3 regions of the Paenibacillus sp. JJ1683 genome follow, and region 3 is predicted to be linked to each of the others. Evidence: riboswitches for the same ligand, from Rfam matches in the RefSeq annotation. Region 3 holds a riboswitch; each other region holds the start of a gene.

Region 1 (7,946 bases), 170 kb from region 3:
ACGCTCAATGAGACTGTATTCTAGCGAATGAAGCTCCATTTGGCGTCCAATCAGCTGAGGGGAAAGCATGAAAAAAGCATTTTCCGCCTGAGCCATAATAGGATTTTGAACCGTTGTAATGCCCATGGTGTGCGCCAGCTCCGTGTTATCAAACCCAACAATCGCCAAGTCTTCCGGTACCCTCAGCAATTGTCTGCGCGCTTCGCAGAGAATGCCCACTGCTACATAATCGTTAGCACACAAGATAGCCTCCGGAAATTCCTCCCGATGCTGTAACAAATTGCGCACGACCTGTTCGCCATCACGAATGTTATAAATAGAAGAATAGTTCCAGTGTGGCAGCATCGGCAGATTGTGTTCACTCATGATCTGCTCATAGGCTTGTTGTCTGCTGTGAGTATTGATGCTACTCGGACGACCAAAAGCATTGGCTATACGTGTATAGCCTTTTTGTATCAAATGTTTTAATGCTAACATGTATCCTTCATATTGATCCATAGCGACGGAGCGAATATCGGTATGCTCCATACGTTGCCATGCCACGATCGGTCCATATTTACAATAGGTACTCAAAAAATCAGTGTCATTCACGCAGGAAATGATGACCAGCGCATCAACTCTTTTTCTTTTTAAATCCTCGAAAGCTTGAAGCTCTTTCTTTTTGTCTTCTCCCGAAGTATAAATAATGGTTTGGAATTCATATTGGCCTGCGATTTCCACAAAGCTGTCCAGAAATGCCAGCACAATTTCATTGATAGTTGAAGTGATGATACCAATCTGAAGCGTCTGACCCTTGGATAGAGAGATCGCATTCCGATTAGGAACATAATCCAATTCCTGCATTATTTTTAAAATTTTAGCTCTGGTTTCTTGGCTTACATGGGGGGACTGATTTAACACTCTGGATACCGTAGCTTTGGAAAAGCCCGCCAGTTTTGCAATTTGATCAAGATTCGACATGATGCTTCTCCTCACCTGAGAAAAAAATACTTGACATGAAACGCGTTACAACAATTAGGATGCTTTATGAGGGCATTACGTCTATTTTAAAGCATCTGTCGATGCATTTCAAAGAAGAACGGTTACCGTTAGTTATGGATTCGTATTGCAGCACCTGACGGGTTATTGACTAAAGTGAAAACATTAAATTAAGGAAAGAGGTTTTCATACCATGACGAAGACGCTAAAAGGATTTCCGAAAAACTTCCTCTGGGGCGGGGCAACTGCAGCCAACCAATTGGAAGGTGCTTTTGACGTAGATGGAAAAGGTCTGTCCAGCGCAGACATGATAGCCTATGTACCTAAATCAGAACGTAAGAACGATCATGCTATAGAAATTTCGTCCGAACGACTGGAGGACATCTTGGCAGGGAAGGTAAACGCCCGTTTTCCAAAGCGTGAAGGTGTGGACTTTTACCACCACTACAAAGAAGATATTGCCTTGTTTGCAGAAATGGGCTTTAAAGTATTTCGGATGTCCATCCACTGGTCGCGGATTTTCCCGAATGGATATGATGCCGAGCCGAATGAAGCAGGATTGCAATTCTACGACAATGTATTCGATGAGCTGCGCAAGTATGGTATTGAGCCTTTGGTAACACTGTCGCATTATGAAACACCGCTAGGTCTGACACAGAAGTATAATGGCTGGTTGGGACGCGAAGTCGTGGATCATTACGTAAAATATGCCGAAACGGTATTTACACGCTATAAGGATAAAGTAAAATACTGGCTGACCTTTAACGAAATTAATGTCATGACTATGAGCCCGTTTACAGGCGGCGGTGTGGTTATTGACCGTGTAGAAAACAAGCAACAAGCGATATATCAAGCATTGCACCATCAATTTGTAGCAAGTGCATTGGCGACCAAACGGGGACATGAGATCATTCCGGGCGCTCAGATCGGCTGTATGCTGGCCCGCATTGAAAGCTACCCACATACGTGTAACCCAGAAGATATCCTGAAAGCACAGCATGAAAATCAAATGAACCTGTTCTTTACGGATGTGCATGCTCGTGGGGAATATCCCAACTATATGAACCGCTATTTTGAAGAAAATAATATTGTGATCCAGACAGAACCCGGCGATGCCGAAATTTTGAAAAATAACACGGTCGATTTTATCTCATTTAGTTACTATATGACCTTGACCGTATCGGCAGGGCCAGAAGGCGAAAAGGCAGCAGGGAACCTGATAGGCGGTGTGAAAAATCCGTATCTGCAGTCTTCCGACTGGGGATGGCAGATCGATCCGATCGGCCTGCGTGTTACACTGAATACGTTTTATGATCGCTATCAAAAGCCACTGTTCATCGTGGAAAATGGCTTGGGTGCGTATGATAAGGTAGAAGAAGACGGCTCTGTGCATGACACGTATCGCATTGATTACTTGCGTCAGCATATTGCCCAAATGAAGGAAGCGATTGCTGACGGTGTTGATCTGATTGGTTACACCAGTTGGGGACCTATCGACCTTGTGAGCATGTCTACGTCCGAAATGTCCAAGCGCTACGGATTTATTTACGTTGATCTGGATGATGACGGTAACGGAACGCTTCAACGCTCCAAAAAGGACTCATTTAACTGGTATAAAAATGTGATAGCAACCAACGGTGAAGAACTGTAATTCCATATCGTTTTGGCGGGTACAGCAGAGAAAATCCTCAGGATGCAATCTGCTGTACCCGCTTTTTGTATAGACACTCTATTGATTCTTTCAGAGGGCTTCACAAATTTTTCACTTGTAATAAGCTGAAATTTTTCTGTATAATGAATAAAAATTTCATATGTCTGGTTGATGTTTGCGGGAGATGGAATGAAAGTTCCAACCGAAGGGGCAAAACTCTCAGGTGCTTAGGCTGATTTACAGCAACGAGCAGGGACCGTAAACGGACAGAACTCTGGAGAGACCCTTAATTGGGCGCCGAAGGTGCACCGCAGATCACATCTGCTTAAACTCTCAGGCAAAAGGACAGAGACGCGAATAACCTGTGACAGGGATAGCCCTAGGCTTTTTATAAGCTTTTAGAGGTGAAATCCTGCACAAGATGGTTGTATTTTTTCGTGCCTTTAACCTCTCCAGGAGTCGAATCAACAGATTTGACTCTTTTTTGTTTTCTACTATGCTGGAGGAGCGGGTTGAAATGAATTTGGTACATGTGTTAGAAACGATTAGCAGTTGGATATGGGGGGCGCCTCTCATCATCCTTGTTATGGGAACGGGGTTATGGCTGACCATACGTCTAAAAATGTTGCAGGTATTCCGCCTGCCCCTGGCGATCAAGCTCATCGGTAAGGCCCCGAATGAAGGTAGCGGGGATGTGAGTAGTTTTGCGGCTTTGAGTACGGCATTGGCGGCTACCGTCGGTACAGGAAGTATTGTCGGTGTAGCAACAGCCATTAAGCTGGGCGGGCCGGGTGCCTTGTTCTGGATGGTCGTTGCAGCCTTCTTTGGGATGGCGACGAAATATGCGGAAGGTGTACTTGCGGTAAAATACCGGGTGAAGGATCGGAATGGACAATTTTCCGGCGGCCCGATGTATTATATTGAAAAAGGCCTGGGACGCCGTTTTAAACCGTTGGCGATGCTGTTTGCTTTTTCAGGGATGCTGGTAGCGTTGTTCGGAATTGGAACATTCCCTCAGGTCAAGGCGATTGTATCTTCGACTGAAAACAGTTTTGGCGTTCCGCCGATTGTAACGGCGCTGACAATTGCTGTCCTTACAGGTCTTGTGACCATTGGTGGACTCAAAAGCATTGCCAAGGTATCGACGAAGGTCGTTCCTTTTAAAACAGGCCTGTATGTATTAATTTGTATCATTGTACTGATTCGATTTGCTGACCAACTTCCTGCCGCAATTGCGCTTGTGCTTCATTCGGCATTTTCAACTACATCGGCAACCGGCGGATTTGCAGGAGCTACGATTATGCTGGCCATGCGCAGTGGGGTAGCCAGAGGTATTTTTGCCAACGAAGCTGGATTGGGGAGCGCACCGATTGCAGCCGCAGCTGCCAAAACCAAATGGCCTGCGGAACAAGGGCTGATTTCCATGACGGGTGTGTTTATTGATACGATGGTTATTTGTGTGATGACCGGGTTGACGTTACTGGTTAGCGGGGTGTGGAGCGGGCCTACCGATGCAGGCTTGATGACTCAGCAAGCCTTTTCCAGTGCATTTCCGCTGGGAGCAGAGCTGCTCACCATCATCCTGATTATGTTCGCATTCACCACCATGCTCGGCTGGAACTATTACGGGGAACGCTGTGTTGAATACTTGCTTGGGGTTAAGTGGATCAAGCCTTATCGTTATTTGTTCATTGTACTGGTTGGCGGGGGCGCGTTCATTAAACTGGATGCGATTTGGCTGCTGGCAGATATTTTTAACGCCATGATGGCTTTTCCGAACCTGATTGCACTGCTCGGCTTGTCGGGAATTGTTGTTGCAGAAACCCGGACTTATATGAATTCTTTGTATCCTAATAAGAACAAGGGTATTCTTGCTGGTGCCAATGTAGGGGCGGCTATCCAAGTAGAAGAAAAGGGACAAACGGTAAATTCATAAATACTAAAAGGGAGTATTCTCAGCCATCACAGGCTTGAGGGTACTCCTTTTTTTAGGTTATAAGACTGGTGATTACCGACATTTTATTTATTCTGAATATCTCTTAATCCATAACGTTTACGAACCTAAGAGTTATTACATGGGAGCATAATCGTAATTTGAAAATGCGAATCCGTAATAGTTGTATTTAAATAACCACCATATTTCTTTATCACTTGCTGGATGTTAAGTAATCCATACCCATGTTTTTTTAAAGGGGGATTGTATGTTTTGGTTGAGAATGCTGTATTGAGATAATTACTTTTTGAATTGCGAACATAAATCCATAGGGCAATATTATCGGTGAAAATTTCCAAATGAATTGAATGCTCTTTCTTTCTAGGAAGCTGCATTACAGCTTCAATAGCATTATCGAAAACATTACCTAAGACAATACATAGATCATGACTTCCAATACTAATATTTGCCGGGTTAATATGGATTTGATGGAAGAAAGCTATCCCACTTTTATTAGCGATGCTGAAAGTATGATTTACTAAAGCATCAATAACGAGATGTCCTGTTGTTATATGAAGTTTTGGTGAGTCTATATTTTTTAGAGTTTGGTTGATGTGATTAACACCCTCTTCCGTCCTCTGTTCTTGTAAACAAGCACGGACAAAAATTAACTGTTTTTTGAAATCATGAATACTTCGTTTGATATCACTAAGAGATCGAGTTGTTTCTTTATAACGTTTTTCTTGCATCAGCATTTGCTTTTGAAAAAAGCATGAGAGGTTTGACTTTTCTATCAACTTGTCCGTTAGAAAGACAATAATCACGTTCATTCCAAGAATACTGATGATTGACATTATAAAGAATAAATTATGTTTCATAAAAGAAAATAAACCGTAATGTATGAGCAAGTTAAACGATGTTCCTATTAATATTACAAAATAATACACAATCCCTATCTTGTATTTCCTTCCTTTTTTAAAATAATGAACTACTAGTACTGTAATAAGTATGAAGTGTAAAGAGGCGAAAAGTAAAAAAAGGTTAACTATTGGATTGGAAAAATGACTTTGCTTTGTTGTGCTAAATAAAAATAAAGAGTAATTAGAAAACGAGGTGACATTAATGTAAACGCAATGATTCAAAAAACTCACCCTTCCTGAAAACGAGAAATTATAAAACGAGCATACGCCTCACGAAGTGATTTAGCGTGAGAACGACCTACAGGGAATTCTTGTTCGTTTGACATAATAACAGAAGTAGCTGAAAACTTACGTATATGAACTAAATTCACAATTATTGACCTATGTATAAACACAAACGGATATTTTAATTGTTCATAAACCGCTTTCAACGTTCCGGAAATAAAATAGTTGTGTGAATCCGTTGCAATACAAAGTTCATTATGGATGTAATTGTTTTCACCTTTTGAGATGACTATGATCTCAGAGTGTCTCAATACAAGATGCTCAGTTTTATTTTTCACAGACAGAAAGTGGGATACTGAAGAACGCATATAATGACATAGTTTATTTATTTTTTCTACAAAGAGTTTATAAGTAAGGGGTTTAAGTAAATATTGAAATGCTTGTACTTCAAAACTTTCTAGCATGTATTCTGGATAGTTAGTTAGAAATATGATTTGAACTTCTCGGTCAGGAAAAAGGCGAATAAGTTTTGCAGTTTCAATTCCCGATAATTCCCTCATTTCAATATCTAACAAGATAATATGAAAGGGGTATCGCTCTTGTGAACTGTAAGATTTGATTAGATCTTCCCCAGATAAAAAGAATTGTAGATTAAAATCTAAGGATTCACTTACTGACATACACATGAAAAAGTGTTGTAAAATTTTATGCATTGCGGGATCATCGTCACAAACAGCAACTTGAAACAAATAGACCACCTCAAATATGTTATATAAATCCAGTATATTGTAAAAAAAGTCTATTCGAAGTGATGTTTTACATATGAAAAAAATTACCATCAGGTTATGGAATTTTTGTTAGTAAAAGTTCAAATGCATACTTATACTGTGGAGAGGACGTAGCCCAGGCGAGGAATGGATACGTTCTTCTTTATTGCTTAGAAACCTTATTTTCAGCCTTTATAAAAGTATTCAGTTAAGGCTCTACTGGTTCAGTTCGCGTCACGATAACGGCAGGAACAAGCGGTTGCACGCTCCTAGTACTTTTAATCTTTGTTGCTGTCTCAAGCAGTCTAATCCTTTACTTTCTTTGGACATATAAACAAAGAATTAACAAGTAACGTACTTTGCCATTAAAGAAATATAGGTAACAAAAATATTAATCTCACATGAAGCTGACATATTTGGTTGTTGAGATGGACTTTTTTGCATTTCAGGATACAAGCTTATTTTTTCTTTTTGCTTTATGCTACATTAAAAGCCGAGAAGGAAAAGCTATCTAGTATAGATATTGTCCAGAGAGAATAAAGTATATGAATAAACTATGAAGGTGTAGGATGGCTTTTAAATTCAGTCCGGTTTCGGATGATGGACATCTATTCTTGGTGGCTAGTGTGCACTGCGAGAATGCAATTACAACTCAGAATGAGCGTACATTTTATTTTTAAAACTTATGTGAATTTTGTCACTAGTTAATCGATTCATAATTACATAGGGACCGCATCCATTCTAAGGAGGGCTAAAATGAAAGCTTCGCAATATAACTTTATTTTTAATGACATTATTGAAAATACCGATAAAACGGTACTTTATAATTCTCGAACAGGTGCATTGGCAGTTCTTGAACCGGAGTACTATAAACAGTTTTGTGAACTTACAAACAATGGATTGGCAATAAATAATGATACTTATCTTGAAAATCTTATCGAATGTGGCTATATCGTAGAAGATAATATGAATGAAAAAGCATATGTAAAGGTAAACCTCTTAAAAAATCGGTTTGAATCTTCTAATTTAATGCTAACAATTGCCCCTACAATGGCCTGCAATTTTAGATGTGTATACTGTTTTGAGAAAGACCAATATCATAACAAAACTATGAGTCAAGAAACAGCTCAAAGTATAGTCAATTTTGTTAAAACAAATGCTAGTAAACTTGACACTCTTAATGTTACATGGTATGGCGGTGAACCCTTGATTGCAATGAAGCAGATAGTTAGGATATCGGAAGATTTTTTGGAAATATGTAAAGAAAACAATATACAATATACGGCCAGTGTCATTACAAACGGCTATCTTTTAAATAAAGAAAAAGTTCAAACGTTAATATCATGTGGAGTAAATGATATTCAAGTCACTGTTGACGGTCCTAAAGAAGTACATGATCTTAGACGCCCTTTAGTAAGTGGAAGAGGGACATTTGATGTCATAATGAATAACCTCAAGCAAATTAAAGGGAT
Region 2 (7,946 bases), 2.0 Mb from region 3:
CAGCCATGTTCCCAGATGGATCGACTCAGGATGTTACAGAGTCTGCCGAGTGGAGCTCCAGCAATACAGCCGTGGCAGATGTTCTGAAAGGCACTATTACCGGCTATAGCACAGGGAAGGCGACAATTATAGGTAAATATGGCACGATGTCCGCTACGATTGCGGTGGATGTGGATCAGACGAATAAGCTGAAAGCCAGCGAAACCAACATTTTTCTCCGTTTGGATGGATCAAAAAAAATACAGGTATCTGCTGTGTACCCGGATGGAACGGTAACAGATATCACAGATAAAGCTACTTGGACATCAAGCGATGAAAAAATTGCAACAGTGAATAAAGGAACCATTATGGCCATTGGAGCGGGTTCAGCTACAGTGACTGCTAAGTATGGAGATAAGACAGTTTCGATCAAGACAGATGTCGAAACCTCTAGATTTCTGGATTTGAGCGAGGACAAGCTGAGCTTGAACGCCAAGGAATCCAAGAAGCTCAAGCTGACTGCAACGTACGTGACAGGTACGGAAGAAGATATCACAAGTAAGGCAGAGTGGAAGTCCAGCAATGAAGATATCGCTTTTGTCAGCGCGGGGGAAGTCACAGGTTATAAAACAGGTGAGGCTACGATCACAGCTTCTTATGGCGGCAAAACAGCCACAGCTACGGTATCTGTAAATGTACCTGGTGATCTGTCTTTGTCCTCCAAAACGGCGACGATTGATATTAATGAGGATTATACTGCGACTCTGACGGCTACTTATGCGGATGGGCGCAAGGAAGACGTAACACAGGATGCGGAGTGGGCTTCAAGCGCGGAAGATATTGCTTCTGTGTCCAAAGGAACGATTACGGGTAAAGCAGCCGGTAAAGCGGTTATTACAGCGACCTATAACGGCAAAAAACTGACGATAAACGTACAAGTGGGCCTTGTAGATCGTCTGGAAACAGACTCGCGCGTAATTGCACTCGGCGCTCAGGAAACGAAGCAACTGAAAGTAACAGGCGTTAAGAGTGGCGGTACAAAAACAGACGTAACCAAGGACGCCACTTGGACTACTAGCAATGTAAAAGTAGTTGAAGTTAGCGAGGGTTTGATCAAAGCGAATGCTAGCGGTAAGGCAACGATCACTGCTTCATATGGCAAGCAAACCATTACATTTACGGTAGAAGTAGACGTAGCGCAAAAGATTGAAGCGGATGCCATTGCATTATCACTGAAATCCGGGGATCAAAAAACGATTGCGATTGTGGTTAAATCCAGTGATGGTAAAGAAAAGGATGTTACAACTCAAGCTGAATGGAAAACCTCCAATTATAAGGTAGCCACCGTCAAAAAGGGTCAGGTTACCGCGGTCAGCTACGGTAAAGCTAACATTCAGGCGAAGTTCGGTGGGAAAGTGATCAGCGTGCCTGTTGATGTTGATACGCTTAAATACTTACAAACGGACGAAGTCGCCTTGACTTTGAAGGCAGGGCAGTTGGCTAAGGTTACAGCTACAGCCACGTATAAGGATGAGTCGGAAAAAGATGTTTCCAAGCCGGCTGTCTGGTCCTCATCCAGAATTATTGTTGCGACGGTCAAAGACGGTAACATTAAAGCACAGGGCAAGGGCAAAGCTGTAATTACCGTGAAATATGCAGGTAAAATGACGAAGGTACAGGTGACCGTTCAGTAATCTGTAATCGACTGAAAAGAAAAAGAGCAAGCATACGTCTAGAGACGACATGCTTGCTCTTTTATTTTTTAAAGCTTAGAAGCTACGACTTATGCTTCTTGGCCCGTGTGTTGCGTGTCAGTGATTCGGTCAAACGCTTGCCAGTGGGTGTCTGGGCCAAGCCGCCTTTGGCGGTCTCGCGGTGCTTTGATGGCATTGCGCTGCCGACTTCAAGCATTACGTCAATGACTTCGTCAGACGGGATGGCGCTGCGCACGCCTGCCAAAGCCATATCCGCTGCGGCAAGTGCGGTCACGGCTCCCAGTCCGTTGCGCACGATGCATGGAATCTCGACGAGTCCGGCGACGGGGTCGCAAATTAGACCGAGCGTGTTCTTGAGCGCTAGGCCTACGGCGTGAACGGCCTGCTCAGGTGTGCCGCCGCGTAGCTCGACCATCGCGCCAGCGGCCATCCCGATGGCTGAGCCAATCTCAGCCTGACAGCCTCCCTCCGCGCCGGAAATGAAGGAATTATTGGCGATGACGTAGCCAATGGCTCCGGCTGCGAACAAGCCGTGCACCATATGCTCATCATCCCAGCCGAACCGCTCCTGCGCACTAATGAACACACCGGGGATGACTCCACAAGAGCCAGCAGTGGGCGTAGCCACAATACGCCCCATGGACGCATTAACCTCCGACACGGAGAGCGCATAAGCCATGGCGAGTGCGGAGGCGTCGCCGGAGCAGGTTTCCCCTGTCCGCAGATACTCGGCCAGACGCTTGCCGTCGCCGCCTGTTAATCCACTGCGGGATACGGTGTCTTGTGTCTGACCACGATGAACGGCCTCCTTCATGACTTCATAATAATCAGACATTTGGCGGAAGATTTCTTCTTCCGTTGTATTCGTCTCTTGTACCTGCTCTTGAATCATCAGGCGGCCAATCGTGGTGGATTCCTCCGCGCATATGGCGCTGATTTCATGCAGATGGCTAAATCGCATCAGATTCAGCTCCTTTTTTCAAATTAATCATTTTAATTTCGTACATATGTGGTAAGGATCGTAGTTTTGCGATCAGTTCAGCCGTAGGAGGACTGTCCGTTTCGATGGCGGTAAGTGCTTCACCATCTCGGCCTTTGCGATCCACATGCATATAGGCAATGTTAATGTCGGCAGCGCCGAGTGCTGAAGTCACCGCACCTAATGTGCCGGGCTTATCCGAGTGAAGAAGCACCAACGTAGCCAGCTCCCCGGTCAGGTTGACTCGGAATTCGTTGAGCTGCTGGACATGGATGCTGCCGCCGCCGATGGAGGAGCCCAGCAGTGTGCGCTGATCCTCACCCTTCCACAGTTCAAAACGGACGGTATTTGGATGGGGCGCGGGTAGTCCGCTGACGGCAAACTCCACGGCCATTCCAGCCTGCTCCGCCCATTGCTCGGCATCTGGAATTCGGTGGTCGTCTGTATCGTAATTGAGCAGGCCTGCGATGAGTGCTAGGTCTGTACCGTGTCCTTTGTAGGTGTCGGCGAAGGAGCCGTACAGTGTCATGCGGGCACGGTCCGGCTGCATCCCGAGCCAGTGACGGGCAACGCGTGCAAGCCGCACCGCGCCTGCAGTGTGTGAACTGGAAGGTCCGGTCATGGCCGGACCGATAATGGAAAATACATCTTTGAAACGCATGGTGTGGCCCCCTGTATGTTCTAGTACCATAGTATATGGTATTTCCGCGTTTGTGCGCAGCTATGACGGTTCCTAATGCTGACGTACAATGTGAGCGCAAAAAAGGACAGGATAAGGGAGTTTCCCTTATCTCTGTCCTCGTTACCTGAGAGTTTCGTGCGGTGTCCTTACCGCCTTACCCCTTGGGTGGCTTGCGCTCTCTCCAGAGTTGCGTCAGATGACGATACATGGACCTGAGAGATTATCCGCCAGCCGGGTGCTGACGTCTTGCTCCTTCGGTGCCGCCAGCGTGTAAGCCCCTGGACAGACTCTCCCGTCATCTTCATTCGCGTATACCGTTCTACATATCTTTCTTAGCGTAATGTATGCCGTGCTCGGTGTCAATCGCAGGTTTCAATTTTTACATAAACAGGCGAGTTTCCGATAAAAAAGATTAAAATTTACATAATTATGGATGAAATCAGGAAGGAATTAGAAGATTGACAGCTAATCTGATAGAGGACAAGTACATTTATGGAATTATAGGAGGGATATTGACGTATGGTAAAAGGCTTGCGGTTCACAGGTTCACGCTTGAAAGGGGTGCTGCATCTAGCAGCGATCGTATCGCTGTTGATTGGGATCCTCGTTCCATTCGGTCAGGTCAAGGCAGAGGGAGCATTGACAGTAGACGAAGCACTTCAGCGCCAAGGCAGTGGAGGTACAGTGACGGTGGAAGGCTACATCGTCGGACATGCTACCGGATCGAAAACAGCTAATTTTTCTGCTCCGTTTGCGAATGATTTTAACGTACTGATTGCCGACCAGGCCAATGAACGTAGCACGTCTAATCTATTGGATGTGCAGCTGACATCTGCGTACAGAGGGCAATTTGGGTTAACAGGTTATCCTGAACTGGTCGGCAGCAAAATTCGCGTGACAGGTACGCTTGGTGCCTACAATAATTTTGGTGGAGTAAAAAGTCCAAGCGCTGTGGAACTGGTGAGTGGAAGCGAGCCGGGGGAACCAGGTGAACCTGGCGAACCTGAACCTGGCAACCCGGGTCAACCCGGTACTACACTGCCGGATGGAAAAGGCAAAAAGGTGCTGTTCGATAATACGCACGCACAGACGGCTGGTGCAGCAGATTGGGTCATTGAAGGCGCCTTCTCCGACTTTGCCAATGGATTACGTAATGTAGGCTTTACTGTGGATCAATTGAACCGCCCTATTCCTTTTACTTATGGAGAACAGGCCATAACCTATGATAAGCTGCGCCAATATGATGTGTTCATCATCGGTGAAGCGAATGTGGCCTTTAAGGCATCCGAGCAGGCTGCCCTGCTGCAATATGTGAATAACGGGGGAAGTGTGTTCTTCATCTCCGACCATTATAATGCCGACCGTAACAAAAACCGTTGGGATTCCTCCGAGGTTATGAATGGCTACCGTCGTGGAGCCTATACTAATCCGGCCAAAGGCATGACTGCAGAAGAAGCTGCATCGCCGGCGATGCAAGGATTAACAAGCTCCGATTGGCTGGCGACCAACTTTGGTGTTCGTTTCCGTTACAATGCGCTTGGCGATGTAAATGCTACGGACATCGTAGCCGCAGATCAATCCTTCGGCATTACCAAGGGTGTACGCTCGATTGCCATGCATGCGGGATCTACGCTGGCTATTATTGATCCTACCAAAGCCAAAGGAATTGCCTATATCCCGACAGGTACAAAAAAATGGGGCAATGCAGTAGACCAAGGAGTCTATAACGGCGGAGGCCGTGCGGAAGGTCCTTATGCTGCGATCTCCAAGGTGGGTCAAGGCAAGGCAGCATTTATCGGTGATTCTTCCCCTGTAGAAGATGCTACTCCGAAATATGCGCGTGAGGAAAACGGACAGTCGAAAAAGACATATGATGGTTTTAAGGAAGTAGACGATGCCACCTTCCTAGTGCAAACGGTTCAATGGCTTGCGTGGAAGCAGGACTACACGAAATTATCCGATGTGGCAGGCTTAACGCTGGATCAACCGACGAAGCTGCTGCCGTTTGAAGAGCCTGCGGCTTCCACAGAACCGCAACCGGAGCCTTGGTCTGCTCCAGCAGCAGGCTACAAATGGTACGATCCAAGAACGTTCAAGCCGGGCTCCTATGGAGCGGCTTCGTAATAAACGCAAAAAATAATTCAGTGTGAGTGGTTGGATGCTAGTTAGCCGTTTGGTCCTCTGTAGGGGATCAAACGGCTTTTTTGTGATGAAAATTAACCTGTGGTTGGTTATTTTATTACATTTTGTGCCAGGAAGGTCGCGCTACGGCTGGATCATTGATTTTTTAAATGATGTTGATAGCATAATCTTAATTGATATATCCATATACTGGTGATAGGATGTATTCAAATTATTCCGACAAAAACGGTGCGTAATGTTTGTGGAAGGTTTTAACATCAAACATGGTGAGAATAAGCAGGACAAGACCATGGAGAATGGAGGAAACGCGCGCATTGAATATCGAGCCTGTGTTGGAGATTAAAGGATTATCCGTATCTTTTCGTATCAACGATCAATACCACCCGGCAGTCGATCATCTGGATCTGACGGTCAACCCCAATGAAGTGCTGGCTGTAGTCGGAGAATCCGGTTGTGGCAAAAGCGCGCTGGCGCTTTCCATCCCACAATTGCATGACATGGAGCGGACACGTGTCGAAGGAAAGGTTCTTTTTAAAGGCACGGATCTGATCCGTCTCTCCTCAGGGCAAATGAATAAAATCCGCGGAGCGGGCATTGGCATGATCTTTCAGGACCCGCTGACAGCACTGAACCCGTTAATGAGCATTGGCAAGCAGATCGAGGAAAATCTCGATTATCATACGTCCCTATCTACGAAGCAAAAAAGGGAACGTGTACTGGAGCTACTGGAAAGCGTGGATATAACCAACCCCGTACGTGTGTATGAACAGTATCCACATGAACTTTCAGGAGGGATGCGCCAGCGTGTGATGATCGCGATTGCCATAGCTTGCCGACCCTCACTTATTATTGCAGATGAGCCGACGACTGCGCTCGATGTAACCATTCAATCGCAAATTCTTGACTTGCTCAAACAGCTTCAACAGGAGACTGGAAGCGGAATTATTCTGATTACGCACGATCTTGGCGTTGTGGCCGAAGTAGCTGACCGTGTGGTGGTCATGTATGCCGGAGAAATCGTGGAAAGCGCTGATGTTTTTGAATTATTCCGGCATCCACAGCATCCGTATACGCGTTCCTTGCTAGCCTCCATGCCGGGATCGCATACCAAGGGAGAATCGCTGCATGTCATTGGTGGCATTGTTCCCTCATTGCAAGATATTCCTCGCAATAGCTGTCGCTTTGCTTCGCGTATTCCCTGGATTCAGCAGAGAATGCATGAAGACCATCCCCGATTAAAAGAAATTTCCCCCGGCCATTGGGTCCGCTGTACATGTTACCAGCATTTTCATTTTGAAGACGAAACAAAGGGAGAGGCTGCTCATGGCACTACTGGAGCTAAATGATTTGAAGGTTCATTATCCGGTGCGCGGTGGTTTTTTCCAGCGTGTTGTTGATCAGGTAAAAGCAGTGGATGGCGTGTCGATCAGCATAGAGGCAGGCCAAACATATGGGCTAGTGGGAGAATCCGGCTGCGGAAAAACGACGACAGGCAGGACGATTATCGGCCTGAATAAGCTGACGAGCGGACAGATTATTTTTAATGGAAAGGACCTTGCGGCTTTGAGTCGGAATAACCGCCATCCGCTGCGTAGAGACATTCAGATGATTTTTCAGGACCCCTATTCTTCGCTTAACCCGCGCAAGCGCGTATTGGATGTCATTGCTGAACCGCTGCGGAACTTTGAAAGGCTGAGTAATGAGGAAGAGCGGCGAAAAGTGCAGATGCTGCTGGAAAAGGTCGGCTTGAACGCTGATGCGGCCTACAAATATCCGCATGAATTTTCCGGAGGCCAGCGGCAACGGATCGGGATTGCGCGTGCGCTGACATTAAATCCAAAACTGATTATTGCTGATGAACCGGTATCGGCGCTAGATGTTTCTGTGCAGGCACAGGTGCTTAATTTTATGAAGGATGTGCAGCGAGAGTTCAAATTGACGTATTTGTTCATTAGTCATGACCTGGGTATTATCCGCCATATGTGTGACCAAATCGGCATCATGTACCGAGGTCGCTTAGTGGAACAGGGAAGCGAGCAGGACATTTATGAGCGTCCACAGCATTTGTATACCCAGCGGCTTATTGCCACCATTCCCAGTATTGATCCTGCGAAGCGGCTAGAAAATGCTCGAAAAAGGCAGAAGCTTTTATCCTCTTACAAGTCAGAGCTGCCCAAACATTTAGATGCGAGTGGAAAGCCGTTTGCACTAAAATCTGTAAGTCCATCCCATCAAGTCGCGCTACCTTAAGGGAGGTACAGAATATGTGGAAATTTACAATGCGCCGGCTGCTGGTTATGATCCCTCAACTTTTTGCACTGAGTGTGCTTATATTTTTCCTAGCTAAGGCTATGCCAGGGGATGCCCTGACAGGGCTTATCACTTCAACACCCAATCTGAATCCGGCTGCACTGGAAGAACAGCGGCAAAAACTGGGACTCAATGACCC
Region 3 (7,946 bases):
CCTCGGATTCCGTGCTATTCGTCTGTGTCTGGATCGCCAGGATATTTTCCGCACTCAATTGCGTGCTTTGTTGCGTGCAAGCGTGCACGGTAACCTGCGCATTATGTTCCCAATGATTGCTACGCTGAACGAATTCCGTGAAGCTAAAGCTGTTTTGTTGGAGGAAAAAGAAAAGTTGGTAGCCGAGGGTGTATCCGTATCTGAAGAAATTCAGCTGGGCATCATGGTAGAAATTCCTTCCACAGCGGTATTGGCTGACCAATTCGCAAAAGAAGTGGATTTCTTCAGTATCGGTACTAACGATCTGATTCAATACACAATGGCAGCGGATCGTATGAACGAGCGGGTTTCTTACCTGTATCAACCATATAATCCATCCATTTTGCGTCTGGTGAAAATGGTTATTGATGCCGCTCACCGTGAAGGACGTTGGGTTGGTATGTGTGGTGAAATGGCAGGAGACACAACAGCAATTCCGTTGCTGCTGGGTCTGGGACTGGATGAGTTCAGCATGAGCGCAACTTCCATTCTGCCAGCACGTAGTCAAATCTCTAAGTTGTCCCGTGCGGACATGGAGAAATTGGCTGCAAAAGCTCTGGATATGCAAACAGCCGAGCAGGTTGTTGAATTGGTTCAAAGCATCGAAGCATAAGGAAGGGTATCACATTTTCAAAGGTTATATCTTTTTCCAACAAAAATTGCTGTATACATACAGCAGCCGGTATCTCAACAGATACCGGCTTTTTTGTATGCTTTGGATGGTTGTGTTTGAATTTAACCTTAACTACATGCGCAATTCAGCACAGGCTTACGGGCTGCAGTGGTTTCATCCAGGCGTGTGACTGGAGTGGTATAGGGTGCATTGAGCACCAGCTCAGGGTTCTCCTCAGCTTCGCGCGCAATATGAATCATAGTGTCGACAAAAGCATCCAGCGTCTCTTTGCTTTCTGTTTCCGTCGGCTCGATCATGATGCATTCCTCTACATTTAACGGAAAATAAATGGTAGGTGGATGGTAACCGAAATCAAGCAATCGTTTGGCTACATCAAGCGTGCGCACTCCAAATTTCTTCAAACCTCGCCCTGACATGACAAATTCGTGTTTACAATGCCCAGGATAAGGCAGGTCAAAGTGCGGAGCCAGCCGATGCATCATGTAGTTGGCATTAAGTACAGCGCATTCGGACACTCGCTTCAAGCCATCAGGACCGTAGCTGCGAATATAGGCATAGGCACGGACGAGAATGCCGAAGTTACCGTAAAAGGCTTTGACCCGTCCAATAGAATCTCCCTGCTCCCGATCCCAGCGGTACACACCCTGCGGATCACGTACGACAAACGGCTTGGGCAAATAGGGAATCAGCCGCTGCTTTACGCCCACGGGTCCAGCGCCGGGGCCGCCTCCACCGTGCGGGGTACTCATCGTTTTGTGCAAATTGAGATGCACCACATCGAAGCCCATGTCCCCGGGGCGGGTAATCCCCATGATGGCGTTGGAGTTTGCCCCGTCATAGTAGAGCAGACCACCTGCGTCATGCACAATCGCGGCAATGTCAGTAATTTGCTTCTCGAACAAGCCCAGCGTGTTCGGATTGGTCAGCATGAGCGCAGCGGTGTCGTTGCCTACGGCTTGGCGGAGCGCGTCCAGATCCACCAGCCCCTCAGGGGTGGAGGGGAGGGTAATTGTTTCGAAGCCCGCGACGGTTGCACTGGCGGGGTTCGTACCGTGCGAGGAATCCGGCACGAGCACCTTGGTACGTCGCTCACCACGTGCCTCGTGGTACGAGCGAATCATCATCAGCCCGGTCCATTCGCCATGGGCGCCAGCAGCGGGCTGGAGCGTGACGGCATCCATGCCGGTCAACGCAGCCAGATCGTTTTGGAGCGTATGCAGCAGCTCCATAGCCCCCTGGATGCTATTCTCCGGCTGATATGGATGAATTTTAGCGAAGCCTGCGTAACGGGCGACATCCTCATTCACTTTTGGATTGTATTTCATCGTACACGAGCCAAGCGGATAAAACCCGTTGTCGACGCCGAAGTTGCGCTGGGACAGGGCGGTATAATGGCGAATAACATCTACTTCGTATACCTCGGGTAATGCCGCAGGTTCGCTGCGCAGCGCATAATCCGGCAAAAGCTCTGCCACCGGGCGACGAGGAACGTCGCACTCGGGAAGGGAATAAGCGATGCGACCCGGACGGCTCAATTCAAAAATGAGCGCTTGATCGTGTTCTTTCAACAGCTCTTGTTTCTGGTCCGGTCCGGTGTGTGTCATAGCAATCCCTCCAAGGTGTGTACAAATTGGTCGATCTCTTCTTTGGTTCTTTGCTCCGTCACGGCAATCAGCATGTGACCCGCAAGTTCCGGATAGTCCCGGCCCAAATCATAGCCTGCGATAAATCCAGCAGCTAGCAGATTGTCCTGAAGTTGGCTCACATCCGTACCTTCAGGCAGCCTAAGGGCAAACTCGTTAAAGGTCGGTGCGTGAAATGAGGCAGTTACGCCTTTCAAGCTCAGCAATTGTTCTAACGCATAGCGGCTTTTATGCAAATTCAGCTCGGCTACTTCCTGGATGCCCTGTCTCCCCATGACGGACAAGTACACAGATGCAGATAATGCAAGCAACGCTTGATTGGAGCAAATGTTAGACGTGGCCTTTTCGCGGCGGATATGCTGTTCCCGCGCTTGCAAGGTCAGCACGAAGCCGCGTTTGCCGTTACGGTCTGTGGTTTGGCCTACGATACGCCCAGGGATACGGCGCATATGCGCCTGGGAGACGGCAAAGTAACCGCAGGTCGGACCGCCGAGGGAGGACGAGATCCCAAGTGGCTGCGCGTCCCCTACAACAATATCCGCGCCCTGCTTACCGGGCGCCTCCAGCAAGCCAAGTGCCAATGGGTTGGCACTGACGACCATTAGCCCCTTGTGTGCATGGATCAGGTCAGCCATCGGCTTCAGATTTTCCACGGCTCCAAAAAAGTTGGGGCTTTGGATCAAGACAGCCGCCGTCTGTTCCGATACGGCCGCGGCAAGCGCATCGACATCCGTTACGCCGTCCGAACAGCCGATCTCCACGATGTCCAAGTCCAATCCGCGCGCATAGGCTGCCAATACCTGGCGTGCCTCTGGATGGACAGACCTTGATACAATAAGCTGTTTACGGCGCGTGGCTGCGGCGGCCAGTGAGCCCGCTTCCGCCAGAGCTGTCGCTCCATCGTACATACTGGCATTCGCTACTGCCATGCCTGTCAATTCGCAAATATATGACTGGAATTCAAAAATAGCTTGCAGCTCGCCCTGGCTTACTTCTGGCTGATAGGGGGTGTAGGCTGTGTAAAATTCGGAACGTGAGGTGATGTGCTGAATGACGGACGGAATATGATGATCATAAATACCTGCACCAAGAAAGCTGGCATGTGTATCTGTATTGGCATTGTGCCCGGCCAGCTCGGCCATGTGGCGAGTTAGGGCTCTTTCGTCGAGCCGAGAGGAAAGAGGGAGTTCCCCTTGGTATCGAATTGCCTCTGGAATGTCACTGAATAGATCATCAATGGATGATACGCCCACCACACGCAGCATTTCGGTTTGATCTTGTTCGGTCATGGGGAGATAGCGATGCTGCTTCATAAGTTCTGGCTCCTTTCGAAAAGCAAAATTTAGATAGTAAATTAGCTAATACATAATCGTAGTTGGAAAATCCAGAATTTCGTATCTGACATGATCGCTTTTTTAGAGTGAAGAGGATTAAGATCAGCGTGACCGTTTATAAAAGGGGGCTGGGACCACTTCCGCACGCAGGCGTTTACCTCGAATTTCGACCTCTAACGGTGTAGATAGGGTGCTAAAACGACTGTCCACCAAGGCTAGCCCCAAATTACGCTTCAAGGTGGGCGATTGAGTCCCCGTTGTGACCTCACCAATGTGTTGGCCTTCCGCGAAGACTGGATAATGAGCGCGCGGGATACCGCGGTCAATCATTTCCAGCCCGATCAACTTGCGAGGAATTCCTTGTTCTTTCTGGTGTTGCAGTGCTTCTCTGCCGATAAAATCTCCTTTATTCAGCTTGACGAAGAAACCTAAACCAGCCTCAAGCGGTGAAATGGTGGCAGATAACTCCTGTCCGTACAGCGGCAGCCGTGCCTCAAACCGCAGTGTATCGCGAGCACCAAGCCCAGCGGGAATTAGCCCATACGATTCACCGCAACGAAGCAAACCATTCCACACGGCGGGTGCTTCCTCAGCAGGTATATAAAATTCAAAACCGTCTTCCCCGGTATATCCGGTTCGGGAGACGAGTGCTTTTGCTCCGAACAATTGCACGTTCTCATGGAATCGGAAAGATGCCAGATTCGTAATATCTGCATCTGTCACGGCTGCGGCAATATGTGCTGCTTCCGGTCCTTGTAATGCCAGCAATGCGATCGCATCAGACACATTCTCCAGATGAACCGATGCAGGTACGTGGCGCATGAGCCAATCCCAATCTTTGTCGATGTTGGAGGCATTCACAACGAGCATGTAGCGCTCTGGTCCTTTGCAGTATACAAGCAAGTCATCCACTACGCCTCCATCGGGGTAACACAGGAGTGAATATTGTGCCTGGCCCGGTTCCAACTGGCTGACATCATTCGTGGTTACCCATTGCAAAAAAGCCTCGGCTTCTTTGCCCTCAACCAAAAACTCGCCCATGTGCGAGACATCGAATAAACCCGCGCATTGCCGGACGGCCTCATGCTCTTTTTGGATGCCGCTAAACTGAACGGGAAGCTCCCACCCGCCAAAGTCAATACAACGAACCCCGGGCTGCGTCCCGTAAGACGAAAATAATGGTGTTCTTCGCAAATTAGACATTTTTTCACTCCTATCCAGTGTAATCGGCTAAACAAAAAAGACAGGCTGAAAGAAACGTATAGACGGCAGTCCATACTCTTCTTTCAGCTCTGTCCTTGATACCAGAAAGTTACCCCGGTGTGAACCAGGTTTCCCCTTGGGTGATCCGCTCTAATCGCGAATGCTCTCCAGAGATGCGTCCGGCAGAGGTCCTTTTGCCTGAGAGATTCACCTGCAATGCAAGTTTACTCCTTCGGCGCTACCTTTTGGATCAACGGTAGGTTACCCAGTTTTGCAGGTAACAACTTGATCCGAGTTCGCGTGCACAACTGTCTCAGATACGACAACAGCTATGCGAATCTTTTGGGTAGTCTCTCCCTCCGCGTTCATCCGCGTTTGCAGTTGTCGGGGTATTTCCAAAAGCATTTGCTATAACCCATTAATACGCAAATTCATTCAAAATGTCAATAAAAATGTCATATAAAACAATCCAAAAAACATTTAATGTATAAATAAGGATATGTAAGCGTTTGTTACAAGTTATCATTTTTTAATATTCTATGCTATATGAGATAACATGAAGTATTTTTGTTAGTATTATTGACATGAGTGTTCATGTTGTCATAATCTTAACCTGTCTAATACAGGTGATTAAAAGCATTTTATTCATGTGGAAGTGAGGCGAAAGCAGGATGAGTGAAGTGAAACGGGAACTTTGGTATACAGACGAACATGAGTGGGTTCAGCGCACAGCAGACGGGACGTTGAGGATCGGCATTACAGACTTTGCACAGCATCAACTGGGTGATATTGTTTTTGTGGAATTACCTGGGGCGGGAGCAACGATTGAACAGGGGGCAGAGATTGGTACAATTGAATCGGTGAAGACCGTATCCGACCTTTTTGCTCCGGTGGCGGGAACCGTATTGAAAGTAAATGAAGCTCTGGAAAGCACACCTGAGCTGGTGAATGAATCTCCCTATGAAAAGGGTTGGATGATTGAAGTAGAGATGGGCAATGATGTCGAGGAAGCTCTGAGCAAGCTGCTGTCTGCGGATCAGTACGAGCAGTTGATTTCGGATGAACAATAATGAGCAATATAAGATGGAATATTAGCGCTTTATTCTAAATTTTTATATGGATATTGAATTGAATAAAAGCATCGTTAGTCCGCTCGTTTTGTGTATAAAATAGTCGCTATGATCTGACATGGCGGCTATTTTTTTGTTGTCTCTTAGAAGACGTAATTACGTCGATTTATTAGATTTAGAGGTGAGCTCCTCTACATAAGGTGCAGATTTACAGCACTGTTTTTTCGACTAATTTCTATTGTTATCGGTCATATTAAGAAGAATTATGCAGGTATAATACGTTGTCCGTTATTTTAAATTTAAATCTTGTCATCAACGTTCATGACGAAAGTACGTTTTCATTTCGTTGATGAAGATAGCGCTGTCATTTAGTATGAATTTTAAGAAAAGGTAGTGATGCTATTTACTCACAAGGAGGATATGAATATGAGCACAGTGGACACAAAGTCCAGTTCAAACGGTGGCGCTCGTGTCGCCGTACAGCGTTTTGGCCGTTTTCTCAGCGGTATGGTAATGCCCAATATGGGAGCCTTTATCGCATGGGGATTAATCACGGCCCTTTTTATTCCGACCGGGTGGTTCCCAAACGAGGGTTTTGCACAACTGGTTGATCCGATGAAAAATTATTTGCTGCCGCTGTTGATTGGTTATACAGGAGGCACGATGATTCACGGACAGCGCGGAGGTGTGATCGGTGCCATTATGACGATGGGTGTCATTGTGGGGGCCGATATCCCGATGTTCCTGGGCGCAATGGTAGCTGGCCCGCTGGCTGCATGGATCTTGAAGAAGTTCGATAAGGCCATTGAAGGCAAAGTCAAATCAGGTTTTGAAATGCTGGTCAATAATTTCTCGGCCGGGATTATCGGTGCCATTCTAGCACTGCTCGCTCATGTGGGGATTGGCCCGGTCGTTCAAACCATCAGCCAAGTATTGTCGGCAGGGGTACAGTTTCTCGTAAATGCAGGGCTCTTGCCGCTTGTCAACCTCATTATTGAGCCCGGAAAAGTATTATTTCTCAACAACGCACTGAATCACGGAGTATTGAGTCCGATTGCGTTGGAGGAAGCTGCAAGAACAGGAAAATCCGTTTTGTTCATGCTTGAATCCAATCCTGGGCCGGGGCTCGGCATTTTGCTGGCCTATTGCCTGTTCGGTAAAGGCTCTGCGAAGTCGTCTGCTCCTGGTGCAGTTATCATTCATTTTTTCGGCGGGATTCATGAAATTTATTTCCCTTACATTTTGATGAAGCCGATTCTAATTCTCGCTGCTATAGCAGGGGGCGTTGTGGGAACCTTCTGTTTCATGTTGACAGGTGCCGGACTGGTTGCTGCTCCTTCACCAGGCAGTATCATTGCTTATTTCCTGATGACACCAAAAGGCGGATATTTGCCGATGCTGAGCGGTGTGATCGCTGCTGCAGTCGTATCCTTTGCTGTTGCCGCAGTATTGCTCAAGACAGGTAAGCAAAAGGAAGAGGGGCTGGAGGAAGCTGCATCCCGCCTGAAAGATATGAAAAATCAAAGCAAGGGTGCAAGTGCTAACGCCACTGTAATGGAAGATAACCACGCATCTGATCGTGCTGCTGAGATTGCCGCAGATCGAATGCTCAAGGATAAATCCGAAGTGAACAAAATTGTCTTTTCCTGTGATGCAGGTATGGGTTCAAGTGCCATGGGAGCTTCAATTTTACGCAAAAAAATGAAACAGGCGGGCGTGGGCGTTACGGTAACGAATACGGCAATCAGTGAAATTCCACAGGATGCGGACATTGTCATTACGCAAAAAACATTAACAGACCGGGCTAAAACGGTAGCCCCGAATGCTGAGCACATTTCCATTGACAATTTTCTGAAAAGCCCTGAATACGAAGCGCTGGTTGACCGTCTGAAATCCGACTCTTAATCCCTATAAAGTCAGCCGTCTGTGTACAGTTTGTATTTCCTGCTAAAAGGGAATAGAGCTTGGGAAGGAACGGTATGCGCTTATGAATATTACGAAACGACAATCTGACATCGTGGAG

What was found. Region 3 has a riboswitch for glycine ahead of gcvT (glycine cleavage system aminomethyltransferase GcvT). Riboswitches for the same ligand answer to the same signal wherever they lie in the genome.
Region 1: another riboswitch for glycine. It lies ahead of ACUC6J_RS18930 (alanine/glycine:cation symporter family protein); the one in region 3 lies ahead of gcvT (glycine cleavage system aminomethyltransferase GcvT).
Region 2: another riboswitch for glycine. It lies ahead of sdaAB (L-serine ammonia-lyase, iron-sulfur-dependent subunit beta); the one in region 3 lies ahead of gcvT (glycine cleavage system aminomethyltransferase GcvT).

Annotation. Positions count from the first base shown of each region.
Region 1 is NZ_CM129820.1:4,421,827-4,429,772, reverse strand. It holds gene ACUC6J_RS18940 (LacI family DNA-binding transcriptional regulator) at 1-960, opposite strand, end outside; gene ACUC6J_RS18935 (glycoside hydrolase family 1 protein) at 1,172-2,629, shown strand; glycine riboswitch at 2,798-2,882, shown strand; glycine riboswitch at 2,894-2,988, shown strand; gene ACUC6J_RS18930 (alanine/glycine:cation symporter family protein) at 3,147-4,565, shown strand; gene ACUC6J_RS18925 (sensor histidine kinase) at 4,691-5,311, opposite strand; gene ACUC6J_RS18920 (LytR/AlgR family response regulator transcription factor) at 5,710-6,456, opposite strand; gene ACUC6J_RS18915 (radical SAM protein) at 7,231-7,946, shown strand, end outside.
Region 2 is NZ_CM129820.1:468,869-476,814, forward strand. It holds gene ACUC6J_RS02075 (Ig-like domain-containing protein) at 1-1,673, shown strand, start outside; gene sdaAA (L-serine ammonia-lyase, iron-sulfur-dependent, subunit alpha) at 1,756-2,655, opposite strand; gene sdaAB (L-serine ammonia-lyase, iron-sulfur-dependent subunit beta) at 2,645-3,334, opposite strand; glycine riboswitch at 3,546-3,660, opposite strand; gene ACUC6J_RS02090 (DUF6359 domain-containing protein) at 3,875-5,479, shown strand; gene ACUC6J_RS02095 (ABC transporter ATP-binding protein) at 5,812-6,843, shown strand; gene ACUC6J_RS02100 (ABC transporter ATP-binding protein) at 6,821-7,747, shown strand; gene opp4B (oligopeptide ABC transporter permease) at 7,762-7,946, shown strand, end outside.
Region 3 is NZ_CM129820.1:4,248,540-4,256,485, reverse strand. It holds gene ptsP (phosphoenolpyruvate--protein phosphotransferase) at 1-652, shown strand, start outside; gene gcvPB (aminomethyl-transferring glycine dehydrogenase subunit GcvPB) at 781-2,277, opposite strand; gene gcvPA (aminomethyl-transferring glycine dehydrogenase subunit GcvPA) at 2,274-3,629, opposite strand; gene gcvT (glycine cleavage system aminomethyltransferase GcvT) at 3,753-4,853, opposite strand; glycine riboswitch at 4,933-5,029, opposite strand; glycine riboswitch at 5,030-5,129, opposite strand; gene gcvH (glycine cleavage system protein GcvH) at 5,525-5,923, shown strand; gene ACUC6J_RS18145 (PTS mannitol transporter subunit IICB) at 6,350-7,828, shown strand; gene ACUC6J_RS18140 (BglG family transcription antiterminator) at 7,911-7,946, shown strand, end outside.